Regions from separate parts of the Lysinibacillus sp. BNK-21 genome, predicted to be linked through region 4. Evidence: a T-box and tRNA genes for the amino acid it is inferred to sense, from the RefSeq annotation. Region 4 holds a T-box; the other regions hold tRNA genes.
What was found. The T-box of region 4 lies ahead of alaS (alanine--tRNA ligase). A T-box ahead of a tRNA ligase gene usually reads a tRNA of that ligase, here a tRNA-Ala.

Region 1: it has a tRNA-Ala gene. The T-box ahead of alaS (alanine--tRNA ligase) is inferred to sense a tRNA for this amino acid. The anticodon was not compared.
Region 2: it has a tRNA-Ala gene. The T-box ahead of alaS (alanine--tRNA ligase) is inferred to sense a tRNA for this amino acid. The anticodon was not compared.
Region 3: it has a tRNA-Ala gene. The T-box ahead of alaS (alanine--tRNA ligase) is inferred to sense a tRNA for this amino acid. The anticodon was not compared.

Annotation. Positions count from the first base shown of each region.
Region 1 covers NZ_JBLQTS010000001.1:4,277,498-4,280,838, forward strand. Annotated here, with positions in the region: tRNA gene ACMGGO_RS21450 (tRNA-Glu) at 465-536, opposite strand; tRNA gene ACMGGO_RS21455 (tRNA-Asn) at 538-614, opposite strand; tRNA gene ACMGGO_RS21460 (tRNA-Ile) at 621-694, opposite strand; tRNA gene ACMGGO_RS21465 (tRNA-Gly) at 699-772, opposite strand; tRNA gene ACMGGO_RS21470 (tRNA-Phe) at 778-853, opposite strand; tRNA gene ACMGGO_RS21475 (tRNA-Ser) at 860-952, opposite strand; tRNA gene ACMGGO_RS21480 (tRNA-Ala) at 966-1,041, opposite strand; tRNA gene ACMGGO_RS21485 (tRNA-Pro) at 1,057-1,133, opposite strand; tRNA gene ACMGGO_RS21490 (tRNA-Arg) at 1,149-1,225, opposite strand; tRNA gene ACMGGO_RS21495 (tRNA-Lys) at 1,244-1,316, opposite strand; tRNA gene ACMGGO_RS21500 (tRNA-Gln) at 1,330-1,404, opposite strand; tRNA gene ACMGGO_RS21505 (tRNA-His) at 1,414-1,489, opposite strand; tRNA gene ACMGGO_RS21510 (tRNA-Trp) at 1,538-1,611, opposite strand; tRNA gene ACMGGO_RS21515 (tRNA-Tyr) at 1,616-1,699, opposite strand; tRNA gene ACMGGO_RS21520 (tRNA-Thr) at 1,707-1,782, opposite strand; tRNA gene ACMGGO_RS21525 (tRNA-Asp) at 1,791-1,866, opposite strand; tRNA gene ACMGGO_RS21530 (tRNA-Val) at 1,871-1,946, opposite strand; rRNA gene rrf (5S ribosomal RNA) at 1,958-2,073, opposite strand; rRNA gene ACMGGO_RS21540 (23S ribosomal RNA) at 2,141-3,341, opposite strand, start outside.
Region 2 covers NZ_JBLQTS010000001.1:899,261-902,601, forward strand. Annotated here, with positions in the region: gene ACMGGO_RS04510 (cysteine desulfurase family protein) at 1-415, shown strand, start outside; rRNA gene rrf (5S ribosomal RNA) at 694-808, shown strand; tRNA gene ACMGGO_RS04520 (tRNA-Val) at 819-894, shown strand; tRNA gene ACMGGO_RS04525 (tRNA-Thr) at 898-973, shown strand; tRNA gene ACMGGO_RS04530 (tRNA-Lys) at 981-1,056, shown strand; tRNA gene ACMGGO_RS04535 (tRNA-Leu) at 1,074-1,158, shown strand; tRNA gene ACMGGO_RS04540 (tRNA-Gly) at 1,195-1,269, shown strand; tRNA gene ACMGGO_RS04545 (tRNA-Leu) at 1,275-1,363, shown strand; tRNA gene ACMGGO_RS04550 (tRNA-Arg) at 1,372-1,448, shown strand; tRNA gene ACMGGO_RS04555 (tRNA-Pro) at 1,458-1,534, shown strand; tRNA gene ACMGGO_RS04560 (tRNA-Ala) at 1,551-1,626, shown strand; tRNA gene ACMGGO_RS04565 (tRNA-Met) at 1,655-1,728, shown strand; tRNA gene ACMGGO_RS04570 (tRNA-Ile) at 1,736-1,812, shown strand; tRNA gene ACMGGO_RS04575 (tRNA-Ser) at 1,828-1,920, shown strand; tRNA gene ACMGGO_RS04580 (tRNA-Met) at 1,974-2,048, shown strand; tRNA gene ACMGGO_RS04585 (tRNA-Asp) at 2,052-2,127, shown strand; tRNA gene ACMGGO_RS04590 (tRNA-Phe) at 2,187-2,262, shown strand; tRNA gene ACMGGO_RS04595 (tRNA-Gly) at 2,268-2,341, shown strand; tRNA gene ACMGGO_RS04600 (tRNA-Ile) at 2,343-2,419, shown strand; tRNA gene ACMGGO_RS04605 (tRNA-Asn) at 2,424-2,500, shown strand; tRNA gene ACMGGO_RS04610 (tRNA-Ser) at 2,511-2,601, shown strand; tRNA gene ACMGGO_RS04615 (tRNA-Glu) at 2,604-2,675, shown strand; gene ACMGGO_RS04620 (ABC transporter ATP-binding protein) at 2,815-3,341, opposite strand, start outside.
Region 3 covers NZ_JBLQTS010000001.1:891,456-894,796, forward strand. Annotated here, with positions in the region: rRNA gene ACMGGO_RS04380 (23S ribosomal RNA) at 1-821, shown strand, start outside; rRNA gene rrf (5S ribosomal RNA) at 932-1,047, shown strand; tRNA gene ACMGGO_RS04390 (tRNA-Val) at 1,058-1,133, shown strand; tRNA gene ACMGGO_RS04395 (tRNA-Thr) at 1,137-1,212, shown strand; tRNA gene ACMGGO_RS04400 (tRNA-Lys) at 1,220-1,295, shown strand; tRNA gene ACMGGO_RS04405 (tRNA-Leu) at 1,313-1,397, shown strand; tRNA gene ACMGGO_RS04410 (tRNA-Gly) at 1,434-1,508, shown strand; tRNA gene ACMGGO_RS04415 (tRNA-Leu) at 1,514-1,602, shown strand; tRNA gene ACMGGO_RS04420 (tRNA-Arg) at 1,611-1,687, shown strand; tRNA gene ACMGGO_RS04425 (tRNA-Pro) at 1,697-1,773, shown strand; tRNA gene ACMGGO_RS04430 (tRNA-Ala) at 1,790-1,865, shown strand; tRNA gene ACMGGO_RS04435 (tRNA-Met) at 1,894-1,967, shown strand; tRNA gene ACMGGO_RS04440 (tRNA-Ile) at 1,975-2,051, shown strand; tRNA gene ACMGGO_RS04445 (tRNA-Ser) at 2,067-2,159, shown strand; tRNA gene ACMGGO_RS04450 (tRNA-Met) at 2,213-2,287, shown strand; tRNA gene ACMGGO_RS04455 (tRNA-Asp) at 2,291-2,366, shown strand; tRNA gene ACMGGO_RS04460 (tRNA-Phe) at 2,426-2,501, shown strand; tRNA gene ACMGGO_RS04465 (tRNA-Gly) at 2,507-2,580, shown strand; tRNA gene ACMGGO_RS04470 (tRNA-Ile) at 2,582-2,658, shown strand; tRNA gene ACMGGO_RS04475 (tRNA-Asn) at 2,663-2,739, shown strand; tRNA gene ACMGGO_RS04480 (tRNA-Ser) at 2,750-2,840, shown strand; tRNA gene ACMGGO_RS04485 (tRNA-Glu) at 2,843-2,914, shown strand; gene ACMGGO_RS04490 (VOC family protein) at 2,974-3,341, opposite strand, start outside.
Region 4 covers NZ_JBLQTS010000001.1:1,283,230-1,286,570, forward strand. Annotated here, with positions in the region: gene corA (magnesium/cobalt transporter CorA) at 1-838, shown strand, start outside; T-box leader at 907-1,123, shown strand; gene alaS (alanine--tRNA ligase) at 1,211-3,341, shown strand, end outside.

The DNA of each region.
Region 1 (3,341 bases), 3.0 Mb from region 4:
ATTTACTCTATAGACTCTCTTTCGTAAGAGAATGTAAGGGAGAAAGATATTAATTATTATAAAAAGGCTACAGTAGTCATGTAGCCTTTTTCAGGGGGGTGTAGAACAAAGAAATCAATAGAATTTTTGTAAATGGTGAAAAAGCTATACGTTCTGGGCTACTTACTTGCTGCTGTTGCTTCGCTTTCGCATAGAGCAGAACCAGTTTCACAAATTCTCTGGCCAGGATTTCGCCTGTATCGCTATACTAGAGAAGTCAAGCAGCCTTCACAAAAGTATTGACCATGGAAGTGTACGTGGTAAGTGAAACGGCTTATAGGAGCCCATAGTAAGATGCTAGGGGAATTAAATTCAGTCCCTCACCTTGCAAATAGGCCTTTTTCTGCTATTGCATTATCTTTTATCGTTTAAAGAACAGGAGAATAGAAAAAAGCATGTAACACACATCTGTGCTACATGCTTGATGACCCGTACGGGATTCGAACCCGTGTTACCGCCGTGAAAGGGCGGTGTCTTAACCACTTGACCAACGGGCCGTGGCTCCGAAGGCAGGACTCGAACCTGCGACAACCTGATTAACAGTCAGGTGCTACTACCAACTGAGCTACTTCGGAATAATATGGGCCTAAATGGACTCGAACCATCGACCTCACGCTTATCAGGCGTGCGCTCTAACCAGCTGAGCTATAGGCCCATTTTGGAGCGGGTGATGAGAATCGAACTCACGACATCAGCTTGGAAGGCTGAGGTTTTACCATTAAACTACACCCGCAATAATGGTGGGTCAGGACGGAATCGAACCGCCGACACTTAGAGCTTCAATCTAATGCTCTACCAACTGAGCTACTGACCCGAAAAATGGAGGAGGTAGAGGGATTCGAACCCCCGCGCGGTGTTACCCGCCTGTCGGTTTTCAAGACCGATCCCTTCAGCCAGACTTGGGTATACCTCCAAAAATATTACAATGGTGGAGCCTAGCGGGATCGAACCGCTGACCTCCTGCGTGCAAGGCAGGCGCTCTCCCAGCTGAGCTAAGGCCCCATTTATCATGAAAGATGGTCGGAATGACAGGATTCGAACCTACGACCCCTTGGTCCCAAACCAAGTGCTCTACCAAGCTGAGCTACATTCCGTAAACATGATTTTATTGGCGCGCCCGACAGGAGTCGAACCCATAACCTTCTGATCCGTAGTCAGACGCTCTATCCAATTGAGCTACGGGCGCATGTTAATTAAAAAATGATGAGCCATGAAGGACTCGAACCTTCGACCCTCTGATTAAAAGTCAGATGCTCTACCAACTGAGCTAATGGCTCGTGAAATTAAAAATGGCTGGGGTACTAGGATTCGAACCTAGGCATGACGGAATCAAAATCCGTTGCCTTACCGCTTGGCTATACCCCAATTTTAAAATGGGGCGACTGATGGGAATCGAACCCACGAATGTCGGAACCACAATCCGATGCGTTAACCACTTCGCCACAATCGCCACTATATAGATTATATTAGCTGTATTATGAACGAGTACCTCAATACCTGGCAGGGGCAGTAGGAATCGAACCCACACCAAAGGTTTTGGAGACCTCTATTCTACCGTTGAACTATGCCCCTAAAATGGTGGAGGGGGACGGATTCGAACCGCCGAACCCTAAGGAGCGGATTTACAGTCCGCCGCGTTTAGCCACTTCGCTACCCCTCCAAGGGAATGGTGCCGGCGATAGGAGTCGAACCCACGACCTACTGATTACAAGTCAGTTGCTCTACCAACTGAGCTACACCGGCAATAATAATGGCGGTCCCGACCGGGATCGAACCGGCGATCTCCTGCGTGACAGGCAGGCATGTTAACCGCTACACCACGGGACCAAAATGGTGGAGGATGACGGGCTCGAACCGCCGACCCCCTGCTTGTAAGGCAGGTGCTCTCCCAGCTGAGCTAATCCTCCACAAAAAATAAGCGAAGCGACGTCCTACTCTCACAGGGGGAAGCCCCCAACTACCATCGGCGCTAAAGAGCTTAACTTCCGTGTTCGGTATGGGAACGGGTGTGACCTCTTTGCCATCATCACTTCACTTATTCAGCTGAAAGACTTATTCTTTCAAAACTAGATAAACGATACATTGAAAGTTTCAAACTTTTTTGGTTAAGTCCTCGATCGATTAGTATTCGTCAGCTCCATGTGTCACCACACTTCCACCTCGAACCTATCTACCTCATCGTCTTTGAGGGATCTTACTTACTTGCGTAATGGGAAATCTCATCTTGAGGGGGGCTTCATGCTTAGATGCTTTCAGCACTTATCCCGTCCACACATAGCTACCCAGCGATGCCTTTGGCAAGACAACTGGTACACCAGCGGTGTGTCCATCCCGGTCCTCTCGTACTAAGGACAGCTCCTCTCAAATTTCCTACGCCCACGACGGATAGGGACCGAACTGTCTCACGACGTTCTGAACCCAGCTCGCGTACCGCTTTAATGGGCGAACAGCCCAACCCTTGGGACCGACTACAGCCCCAGGATGCGATGAGCCGACATCGAGGTGCCAAACCTCCCCGTCGATGTGGACTCTTGGGGGAGATAAGCCTGTTATCCCCGGGGTAGCTTTTATCCGTTGAGCGATGGCCCTTCCATGCGGAACCACCGGATCACTAAGCCCGTCTTTCGACCCTGCTCGACTTGTAGGTCTCGCAGTCAAGCTCCCTTGTGCCTTTACACTCTACGAATGATTTCCAACCATTCTGAGGGAACCTTTGGGCGCCTCCGTTACCTTTTAGGAGGCGACCGCCCCAGTCAAACTGTCCGCCTGACACTGTCTCCTGCCCCGCTAAGGGGCATGGGTTAGAATTTCAATACAACCAGGGTAGTATCCCACCGACGCCTCCTTCGAAGCTGGCGCTCCGAGATCTCTGGCTCCTACCTATCCTGTACAAGTTGTACCAAAATTCAATATCAGGCTACAGTAAAGCTCCACGGGGTCTTTCCGTCCTGTCGCGGGTAACCTGCATCTTCACAGGTACTATAATTTCACCGAGTCTCTCGTTGAGACAGTGCCCAGATCGTTACGCCTTTCGTGCGGGTCGGAACTTACCCGACAAGGAATTTCGCTACCTTAGGACCGTTATAGTTACGGCCGCCGTTTACTGGGGCTTCAATTCGCAGCTTCGCTTGCGCTAACCACTCCTCTTAACCTTCCAGCACCGGGCAGGCGTCAGCCCCTATACGTCACCTTACGGTTTTGCAGAGACCTGTGTTTTTGCTAAACAGTCGCCTGGGCCTATTCACTGCGGCTCTCATGCGCTTGCACGCTCAAGAGCACCCCTTCTCCCGAAGTTACGGGGT
Region 2 (3,341 bases), 380 kb from region 4:
ACATGAGAGGGGTCTTAGAGGGGGGACATTAGATACTCCTGCAATCGTGGCCTTTGCCGCGGCAATTGAAAACTATCAATATGAATTGCAACATTATGAAACGCTAAGAAATTATTTTGAAAATAATTTACCTGAAAAATGTCAGCTCGTTGAGTGTAAACAGCAACTACCTAATATTTGTGGGGTAATGATGGAAAAAGTAGAGGGGCAATATGTTCTTTTAAAGTTAAATGAGGTGGGAATCTGTATCTCTACAGGTAGTGCATGTGATATTCATAGTGAATCGGGAACAAAGGCTATTCTATCAATGGGGTTCTCTTTGGAAGCGGCACGCCAATTTTTTAGAATATCTTTTGGACCTTCCACTACACTTGAGGATATTGTAAAATTAAAAATAGAGCTTTCAAATATTTAACGAAAAGACGAGTGAAGGATTATCTATATTCTTCACTTGTAGTGAAATAGATTATAAGCTAATAATATCGGCCAAATAAAATAATTGTTTTCTTTTGAACCAACAATTGCTATAATATTTTGCAGGGCAATATTTTCTCTTACTTAACAAAAATATCTTTAAAAAGTAATAATTTCTTTTTTTTATAAAAAAGTATTGCACAATGTTAGAAAACGTTATACAATAATTCTTGTCTTGAAGGACAGGTAAACAACTTCAAAACAAGATACATAACAAAGTCTAGTGATGATGGCAAAGAGGTCACACCCGTTCCCATACCGAACACGGAAGTTAAGCTTTTTAGCGCCGATGGTAGTTGGGGGCTTCCCCTGTGAGAGTAGGACGTCGCTAGGCATAATACCCAGGAGGATTAGCTCAGCTGGGAGAGCATCTGCCTTACAAGCAGAGGGTCGGCGGTTCGAGCCCGTCATCCTCCACCATATGCCGGTTTAGCTCAGCAGGTAGAGCAACTGACTTGTAATCAGTAGGTCGTGGGTTCGATTCCTATAGCCGGCACCATTTTTTCGAGCCATTAGCTCAGTTGGTAGAGCATCTGACTTTTAATCAGAGGGTCGAAGGTTCGAGTCCTTCATGGCTCACCATTTATAAATAATAATAAGCGGGTGTGGCGGAATTGGCAGACGCACTAGACTTAGGATCTAGCGCCGCAAGGCGTGGGGGTTCGACTCCCTTCACCCGCACCATTATTTTCATTGCCAGATAAAAAAGCTTATGCACATGCGGAAGTAGTTCAGTGGTAGAACACCACCTTGCCAAGGTGGGGGTCGCGAGTTCGAACCTCGTCTTCCGCTCCAAATGTGCCGGGGTGGCGGAACTGGCAGACGCACAGGACTTAAAATCCTGCGGTAGGTGACTACCGTACCGGTTCGATTCCGGTCCTCGGCACCATTTTAAATGCGCCCGTAGCTCAATTGGATAGAGCGTCTGACTACGGATCAGAAGGTTATGGGTTCGACTCCTGTCGGGCGCGCCAAAAGAACAACGGGAAGTAGCTCAGCTTGGTAGAGCACTTGGTTTGGGACCAAGGGGTCGCAGGTTCGAATCCTGTCTTCCCGACCATTTCCAAAAAGATTATGGGGCCTTAGCTCAGCTGGGAGAGCGCCTGCCTTGCACGCAGGAGGTCAGCGGTTCGATCCCGCTAGGCTCCACCATAAGTAAATTAACCAGTATAAAGATCCTGGCGGCGTAGCTCAGCTGGCTAGAGCGTACGGTTCATACCCGTAAGGTCGGGGGTTCGATCCCCTCTGCCGCCATCTTAAAGGACCTTTAGCTCAGTTGGTTAGAGCAGACGGCTCATAACCGTCCGGTCGCAGGTTCGAGTCCTGCAAGGTCCACCATTTATATATTGTAACGGAGGTATACCCAAGTCTGGCTGAAGGGATCGGTCTTGAAAACCGACAGGCGGGTAACACCGCGCGGGGGTTCGAATCCCTCTACCTCCTCCAGTTTTAAATTTTTATAAATGGTGCTTTAAAAACTCGAAACAACATAAAATTATCGCGGGGTGGAGCAGTGGTAGCTCGTCGGGCTCATAACCCGAAGGTCGTTGGTTCAAATCCGGCCCCCGCAACCAAAAGGTCCCGTGGTGTAGCGGTTAACATGCCTGCCTGTCACGCAGGAGATCGCCGGTTCGATCCCGGTCGGGACCGCCATTTTTAAAGATAAAAGTCATGAGAAGCAAAAGAGTGAGCAAGCTTAGCATGGACGAAATGGGTCAGTAGCTCAGTTGGTAGAGCATTAGATTGAAGCTCTAAGTGTCGGCGGTTCGATTCCGTCCTGACCCACCATTTATGCGGGTGTAGTTTAATGGTAAAACCTCAGCCTTCCAAGCTGATGTCGTGGGTTCGATTCCCATCACCCGCTCCAAGGGCCTATAGCTCAGCTGGTTAGAGCGCACGCCTGATAAGCGTGAGGTCGATGGTTCGAGTCCATTTAGGCCCACCATTATTCCGAAGTAGCTCAGTTGGTAGTAGCACCTGACTGTTAATCAGGTTGTCGCAGGTTCGAGTCCTGCCTTCGGAGCCATTTTTATTTTGGGGAAGTACTCAAGAGGCTGAAGAGGCGCCCCTGCTAAGGGTGTAGGTCGGGTAACCGGCGCGAGGGTTCAAATCCCTCCTTCTCCGCCATGGGCCCGTTGGTCAAGTGGTTAAGACACCGCCCTTTCACGGCGGTAACACGGGTTCGAATCCCGTACGGGTCATACTAAGTGCAGTAGATGAATTTACATCTACTGCACTTTTTAATTTACTTGATATTTAGATTTATAACAAAGCTATAATAAATGAAAGCCTACACAGAAGGATTAAACTGTGTAGGCTTGTTGTTTTTCAAATTAGCGATTAAATTTTTCGCCCTTTTCCATATGGGATGCAAAGAGGTGTACCAAAGATTGGATCTGTCGTCATTTGGCAATCAAGGTCAAACACATGATTAACTAAATCAGTGGTCATAATTTCTTCTGGTTTCCCTTGACGATAGACACCACGGTCACGCACTGTAATAATATGATCGGCATAGCGACAAGCAAGATTAATATCATGTAGTACCATAATAATAGTTCGCTTTTGCTGTTGGTTCAATTCGAATAGTAAATCTAAAACGTCTATTTGATGAGTTAAATCTAAGTATGTCGTAGGCTCGTCTAAAAGAATGATATCTGTATCTTGAGCAAGCGTCATAGCTATCCAAGCACGTTGACGTTGTCCTCCTGATAGCTCATCTACTGGTCTATCTTGTAAATGCTCTGTACCTGTAGCTTTTAAAGCGCTTAAAACGATTTCTTCATCCTTTTCAGTCCACTGTTGTCGCCAACTTTGGTAAGGATAGCGACCTTGTTTCACAAGTTGTAGGACAGTTAAGCCTTCTG
Region 3 (3,341 bases), 390 kb from region 4:
TGTAGCCTGATATTGAATTTTGGTACAACTTGTACAGGATAGGTAGGAGCCAGAGATCTCGGAGCGCCAGCTTCGAAGGAGGCGTCGGTGGGATACTACCCTGGTTGTATTGAAATTCTAACCCATGCCCCTTAGCGGGGCAGGAGACAGTGTCAGGCGGACAGTTTGACTGGGGCGGTCGCCTCCTAAAAGGTAACGGAGGCGCCCAAAGGTTCCCTCAGAATGGTTGGAAATCATTCGTAGAGTGTAAAGGCACAAGGGAGCTTGACTGCGAGACCTACAAGTCGAGCAGGGTCGAAAGACGGGCTTAGTGATCCGGTGGTTCCGCATGGAAGGGCCATCGCTCAACGGATAAAAGCTACCCCGGGGATAACAGGCTTATCTCCCCCAAGAGTCCACATCGACGGGGAGGTTTGGCACCTCGATGTCGGCTCATCGCATCCTGGGGCTGTAGTCGGTCCCAAGGGTTGGGCTGTTCGCCCATTAAAGCGGTACGCGAGCTGGGTTCAGAACGTCGTGAGACAGTTCGGTCCCTATCCGTCGTGGGCGTAGGAAATTTGAGAGGAGCTGTCCTTAGTACGAGAGGACCGGGATGGACACACCGCTGGTGTACCAGTTGTCTTGCCAAAGGCATCGCTGGGTAGCTATGTGTGGACGGGATAAGTGCTGAAAGCATCTAAGCATGAAGCCCCCCTCAAGATGAGATTTCCCATTACGCAAGTAAGTAAGATCCCTCAAAGACGATGAGGTAGATAGGTTCGAGGTGGAAGTGTGGTGACACATGGAGCTGACGAATACTAATCGATCGAGGACTTAACCAAAACGTTTGAAACATTCAATGCACCGTTTATCCAGTTTTGAAAGAGCAAATCTTTCTAAAAAGAGAGCTTCTAGATACAGCAGTACGCCGTGTATGGAAGGTCGACCATAGTCTAGTGATGATGGCAAAGAGGTCACACCCGTTCCCATACCGAACACGGAAGTTAAGCTCTTTAGCGCCGATGGTAGTTGGGGGCTTCCCCCTGTGAGAGTAGGACGTCGCTAGGCATAATACCCAGGAGGATTAGCTCAGCTGGGAGAGCATCTGCCTTACAAGCAGAGGGTCGGCGGTTCGAGCCCGTCATCCTCCACCATATGCCGGTTTAGCTCAGCAGGTAGAGCAACTGACTTGTAATCAGTAGGTCGTGGGTTCGATTCCTATAGCCGGCACCATTTTTTCGAGCCATTAGCTCAGTTGGTAGAGCATCTGACTTTTAATCAGAGGGTCGAAGGTTCGAGTCCTTCATGGCTCACCATTTATAAATAATAATAAGCGGGTGTGGCGGAATTGGCAGACGCACTAGACTTAGGATCTAGCGCCGCAAGGCGTGGGGGTTCGACTCCCTTCACCCGCACCATTATTTTCATTGCCAGATAAAAAAGCTTATGCACATGCGGAAGTAGTTCAGTGGTAGAACACCACCTTGCCAAGGTGGGGGTCGCGAGTTCGAACCTCGTCTTCCGCTCCAAATGTGCCGGGGTGGCGGAACTGGCAGACGCACAGGACTTAAAATCCTGCGGTAGGTGACTACCGTACCGGTTCGATTCCGGTCCTCGGCACCATTTTAAATGCGCCCGTAGCTCAATTGGATAGAGCGTCTGACTACGGATCAGAAGGTTATGGGTTCGACTCCTGTCGGGCGCGCCAAAAGAACAACGGGAAGTAGCTCAGCTTGGTAGAGCACTTGGTTTGGGACCAAGGGGTCGCAGGTTCGAATCCTGTCTTCCCGACCATTTCCAAAAAGATTATGGGGCCTTAGCTCAGCTGGGAGAGCGCCTGCCTTGCACGCAGGAGGTCAGCGGTTCGATCCCGCTAGGCTCCACCATAAGTAAATTAACCAGTATAAAGATCCTGGCGGCGTAGCTCAGCTGGCTAGAGCGTACGGTTCATACCCGTAAGGTCGGGGGTTCGATCCCCTCTGCCGCCATCTTAAAGGACCTTTAGCTCAGTTGGTTAGAGCAGACGGCTCATAACCGTCCGGTCGCAGGTTCGAGTCCTGCAAGGTCCACCATTTATATATTGTAACGGAGGTATACCCAAGTCTGGCTGAAGGGATCGGTCTTGAAAACCGACAGGCGGGTAACACCGCGCGGGGGTTCGAATCCCTCTACCTCCTCCAGTTTTAAATTTTTATAAATGGTGCTTTAAAAACTCGAAACAACATAAAATTATCGCGGGGTGGAGCAGTGGTAGCTCGTCGGGCTCATAACCCGAAGGTCGTTGGTTCAAATCCGGCCCCCGCAACCAAAAGGTCCCGTGGTGTAGCGGTTAACATGCCTGCCTGTCACGCAGGAGATCGCCGGTTCGATCCCGGTCGGGACCGCCATTTTTAAAGATAAAAGTCATGAGAAGCAAAAGAGTGAGCAAGCTTAGCATGGACGAAATGGGTCAGTAGCTCAGTTGGTAGAGCATTAGATTGAAGCTCTAAGTGTCGGCGGTTCGATTCCGTCCTGACCCACCATTTATGCGGGTGTAGTTTAATGGTAAAACCTCAGCCTTCCAAGCTGATGTCGTGGGTTCGATTCCCATCACCCGCTCCAAGGGCCTATAGCTCAGCTGGTTAGAGCGCACGCCTGATAAGCGTGAGGTCGATGGTTCGAGTCCATTTAGGCCCACCATTATTCCGAAGTAGCTCAGTTGGTAGTAGCACCTGACTGTTAATCAGGTTGTCGCAGGTTCGAGTCCTGCCTTCGGAGCCATTTTTATTTTGGGGAAGTACTCAAGAGGCTGAAGAGGCGCCCCTGCTAAGGGTGTAGGTCGGGTAACCGGCGCGAGGGTTCAAATCCCTCCTTCTCCGCCATGGGCCCGTTGGTCAAGTGGTTAAGACACCGCCCTTTCACGGCGGTAACACGGGTTCGAATCCCGTACGGGTCATACTAGAAACAGTAGATGCAATTGCATCTACTGTTTTTTGATATTCATAGATACAAAATTTACTCTTGATTCAATGCATTTTCATCCATATAAACTACTTCCCAGATATGCCCATCTACATCTTGAAAACCCCAACCATACATAAATCCGTGATCTTGTGGTTCACTATAAGGTTTACCACCAGAGGCAAGAGCCTTATTCACTAATTGATCTACTTGTTCACGATTTTCAGCAGAAAGACATAAGATTGCTTCTGCAGAAGTAGTAGTATCTGTAACTTCTTTCTTACTAAATCCTTTAAATCGTTCTTCAACCATTATTAATACGAAGATATTTTCACTAATAATCATTGAGGCTGTTGTTTCATCACTGAATTGTTGATTGAACTCAAAACCTAATTCCTTAAAAAAACTGATAGATTTGTTTA
Region 4 (3,341 bases):
TGAATTGAATAATATAGCTGATGTATTTGGCTTTCATCCACTAGCAGTTGAAGATTGCTTACATGAAGGCTCACGTCCAAAAATGGATAGTTATGGTGATTATAAATTTTTTGTGCTCCATGCACCAATTTATAATGAGAAAAGTAACAATGAAATTACAACCGTTGAGTTAAATATTTTTATGGGACCAAACTATATTGTGACTGTGCATAAACAAAAGTTGCAATGGCTAGGAAAAATGGAAAATGTTTGTGTCAATAGCCCAAGATTTTTGGAAAAGGGTACTGATTTTTTATTGCATACAATTATTGACGGTATTACTGACGAATACTTCCCAGTATTAGAACGAATTCGCGCACGTATAGATGAACTAGAAGAAGAAATTTATGATTATCAACCAAAAGTGGTGACAGAGGAATTTCTTGCATTGAAGCGGACAATTATTTTAATTCGTCAGGCCATTATGCCACAAAGAAGAATTTTTTCTACAATCAATGGCCAGTGGAAATTTGATATTCAAGAAGAAAATATTCCATTCTATAAAGATTTGAATGACCATCTAGAGCGTATTGTCGACTCCACAGAGACATATCGCGATTTAGTGAACAGCACGCTTGATACGTATTTTTCAATTATCAGTGGGAAATCCATTGAAAAGCTGAATTTATTAACGGTCATTTCGACAATTATGTTACCACTATCAGTAATTACTAGTTTTTTTGGAATGAATGTGCCTTTACCTTATCAAGATACCCCTTATACAACTATTGCAATTAGCGCCTTCTTAGTTATCTTTACATGGGGTATGTGGATATATTTCAAAAAAATGATTGCTTAGTTAGTGTTAGTCAGACTAGTACTAATTGACAGCGCAATAGATTTTTTTTATAATTTTCGATAGAAAAAGTAAAAACGATGATGGAAAAAGTACGTATTTGTGTGTGCACAAGAAAGGGATTTCTAGGCTGAAAAAATCCTCACAACAGCAAATGCCGAAAGCTACTCCAGAGTGCAGCTAATCCCTGCCGTTCACTGACGTTACAAGTGCTAAAGAGGTAAGTAAGGTTTTTTACTTACAACTAGGGTGGTACCGCGAGACTAATGACAAGTCCTCGTCCCTTTTTGGGGATGAGGGCTTTTTTTATTTTCTTCGGTAAATCGCAGGATTCGTATCGTAATTTTACAATATAAAATAGGAGGAATTTATCCAATGAAAGCAGTAGATATTCGCCGTATGTATTTGGAATTTTTTAAAGAAAAGGGGCATCATCATGAGCCATCAGCACCACTTGTGCCAATAAATGATCCATCACTTCTTTGGATCAACTCAGGTGTTGCAACTTTGAAACCATATTTTGATGGCCGTATTATCCCTGATAATCCACGTATTACAAATGCACAAAAATCGATTCGTACCAACGATATTGAAAACGTTGGGAAAACAGCTCGACACCATACATTCTTTGAAATGTTAGGAAACTTCTCTATTGGTGACTACTTTAAAAAAGAAGCAATTCATTATGCTTGGGAGTTTTTAACAGATAAAAAATGGATGGGCTTTGATCCAGCGTTATTATCCATCACGATTCACCCAGAAGACCAGGAAGCATATGATGTTTGGCATCAGGAAATCGGTATTCCAGAAGAACGTTTAATCCGTTTAGAAGGGAACTTCTGGGATATAGGAGAAGGCCCATCTGGTCCGAACTCAGAGATTTTTTATGATCGCGGCGTAGAATACGGCTCAGATGAAAATGACCCTGAAATGTATCCAGGAGGAGAAAATGAGCGTTACCTAGAAATTTGGAACCTTGTGTTCTCTCAATTTAACCATAATCCTGATGGCACTTACACGCCACTACCAAAGCAAAATATTGATACAGGTATGGGCTTAGAGCGTATTGTGTCCGTCGTGCAAAATGTACCAACAAACTTTGATACTGATTTATTTATGCCAATTATTGAAAAAATCGAGGAGTTTGCCAATCGTAAATATAAACGACCTGGCGAAGTAGACTTAAATGAAATCTTTGGCTCAGATGAAGATATTAATACACCATTTAAAGTGATTGCAGACCATATCCGTACAGTAGCATTTGCTATAGGCGATGGTGCCCTGCCTTCAAATGAAGGCCGTGGCTATGTATTACGTCGCTTACTACGTCGTGCCGTTCGCTATGCTAAACAAATTGGTATTGAAAAACCATTTATGTTTGAACTTGTACCAACTGTGGGTAAAATTATGGAAGACTTCTATCCAGAAGTTACAGAGAAATGCGAATTTATTCAACGTGTCATTAAAAATGAAGAAATTCGTTTCCATGAAACATTAGATGGTGGTTTAGCTATCTTTAATGAAGTAGTGGAATCTCAAAAAGCAGCTGGTCATGATTACATCCCAGGAGCAGATGCTTTCCGTTTATATGATACTTATGGTTTCCCAATCGAGCTAACGGAAGAATATGCAGAGGAAGTAGGCATGAAAGTAGATCATGAAGGTTTTGAGGCAGCGATGGAAGAGCAACGTGAACGCGCGCGTGCTGCACGACAAGATGTTGATTCGATGCAAGTACAGAATGAAGTATTAGCAAACTTAACGGTTGCAAGTGAATTTGTTGGCTATGATACGTTAAGTGTTAATACTGAAATCGCTGCAATGATCGTCAATGGTCAAGTTGCGAAAGTCGCTTCGGAAGGTCAGGAAGCATTGGTTATTTTAGCGAAGACACCATTCTACGCTGAAATGGGTGGTCAAATTGCTGATAGTGGTACTATTTCAAATGATAGCTTTACAGCTGTTGTAAAAGATGTTCAAAAAGCACCGAATGGTCAACCGCTTCATACAGTAGTAGTTGAATCTGGGGAAATGCATGTGGAAGATGCAGTGCAAGCAGTGGTCAATCGTGATGACCGTAATTTAATCATTAAAAACCATACGGCAACACATATTATGCAACGTGCATTAAAAGATGTGCTCGGTGATCATGTGAACCAAGCTGGATCATATGTAGGACCTGATCGTTTACGTTTTGATTTCTCTCACTTTGGTCAAGTTACAAAAGAAGAACTACAGCAAATTGAACGTATTGTAAATGAAAAAGTGTGGGATGATATAGAGGTCGTTATTGAAGAAAAAGGTATTGATGAAGCAAAAGCAATGGGTGCTATGGCATTATTCGGTGAAAAATATGGAGATGTTGTACGTGTAGTATCCATCGGAGATTATTCGATTGAGCTATGTGGTGGTATCCATGTTAAACGCTCTTCTGAAATTGGCTTCTTTAAAATTGTTTCAGAAGGTGGTATCGGTGCAGGTACTCGTCGTATTGAAGCTGTTACAG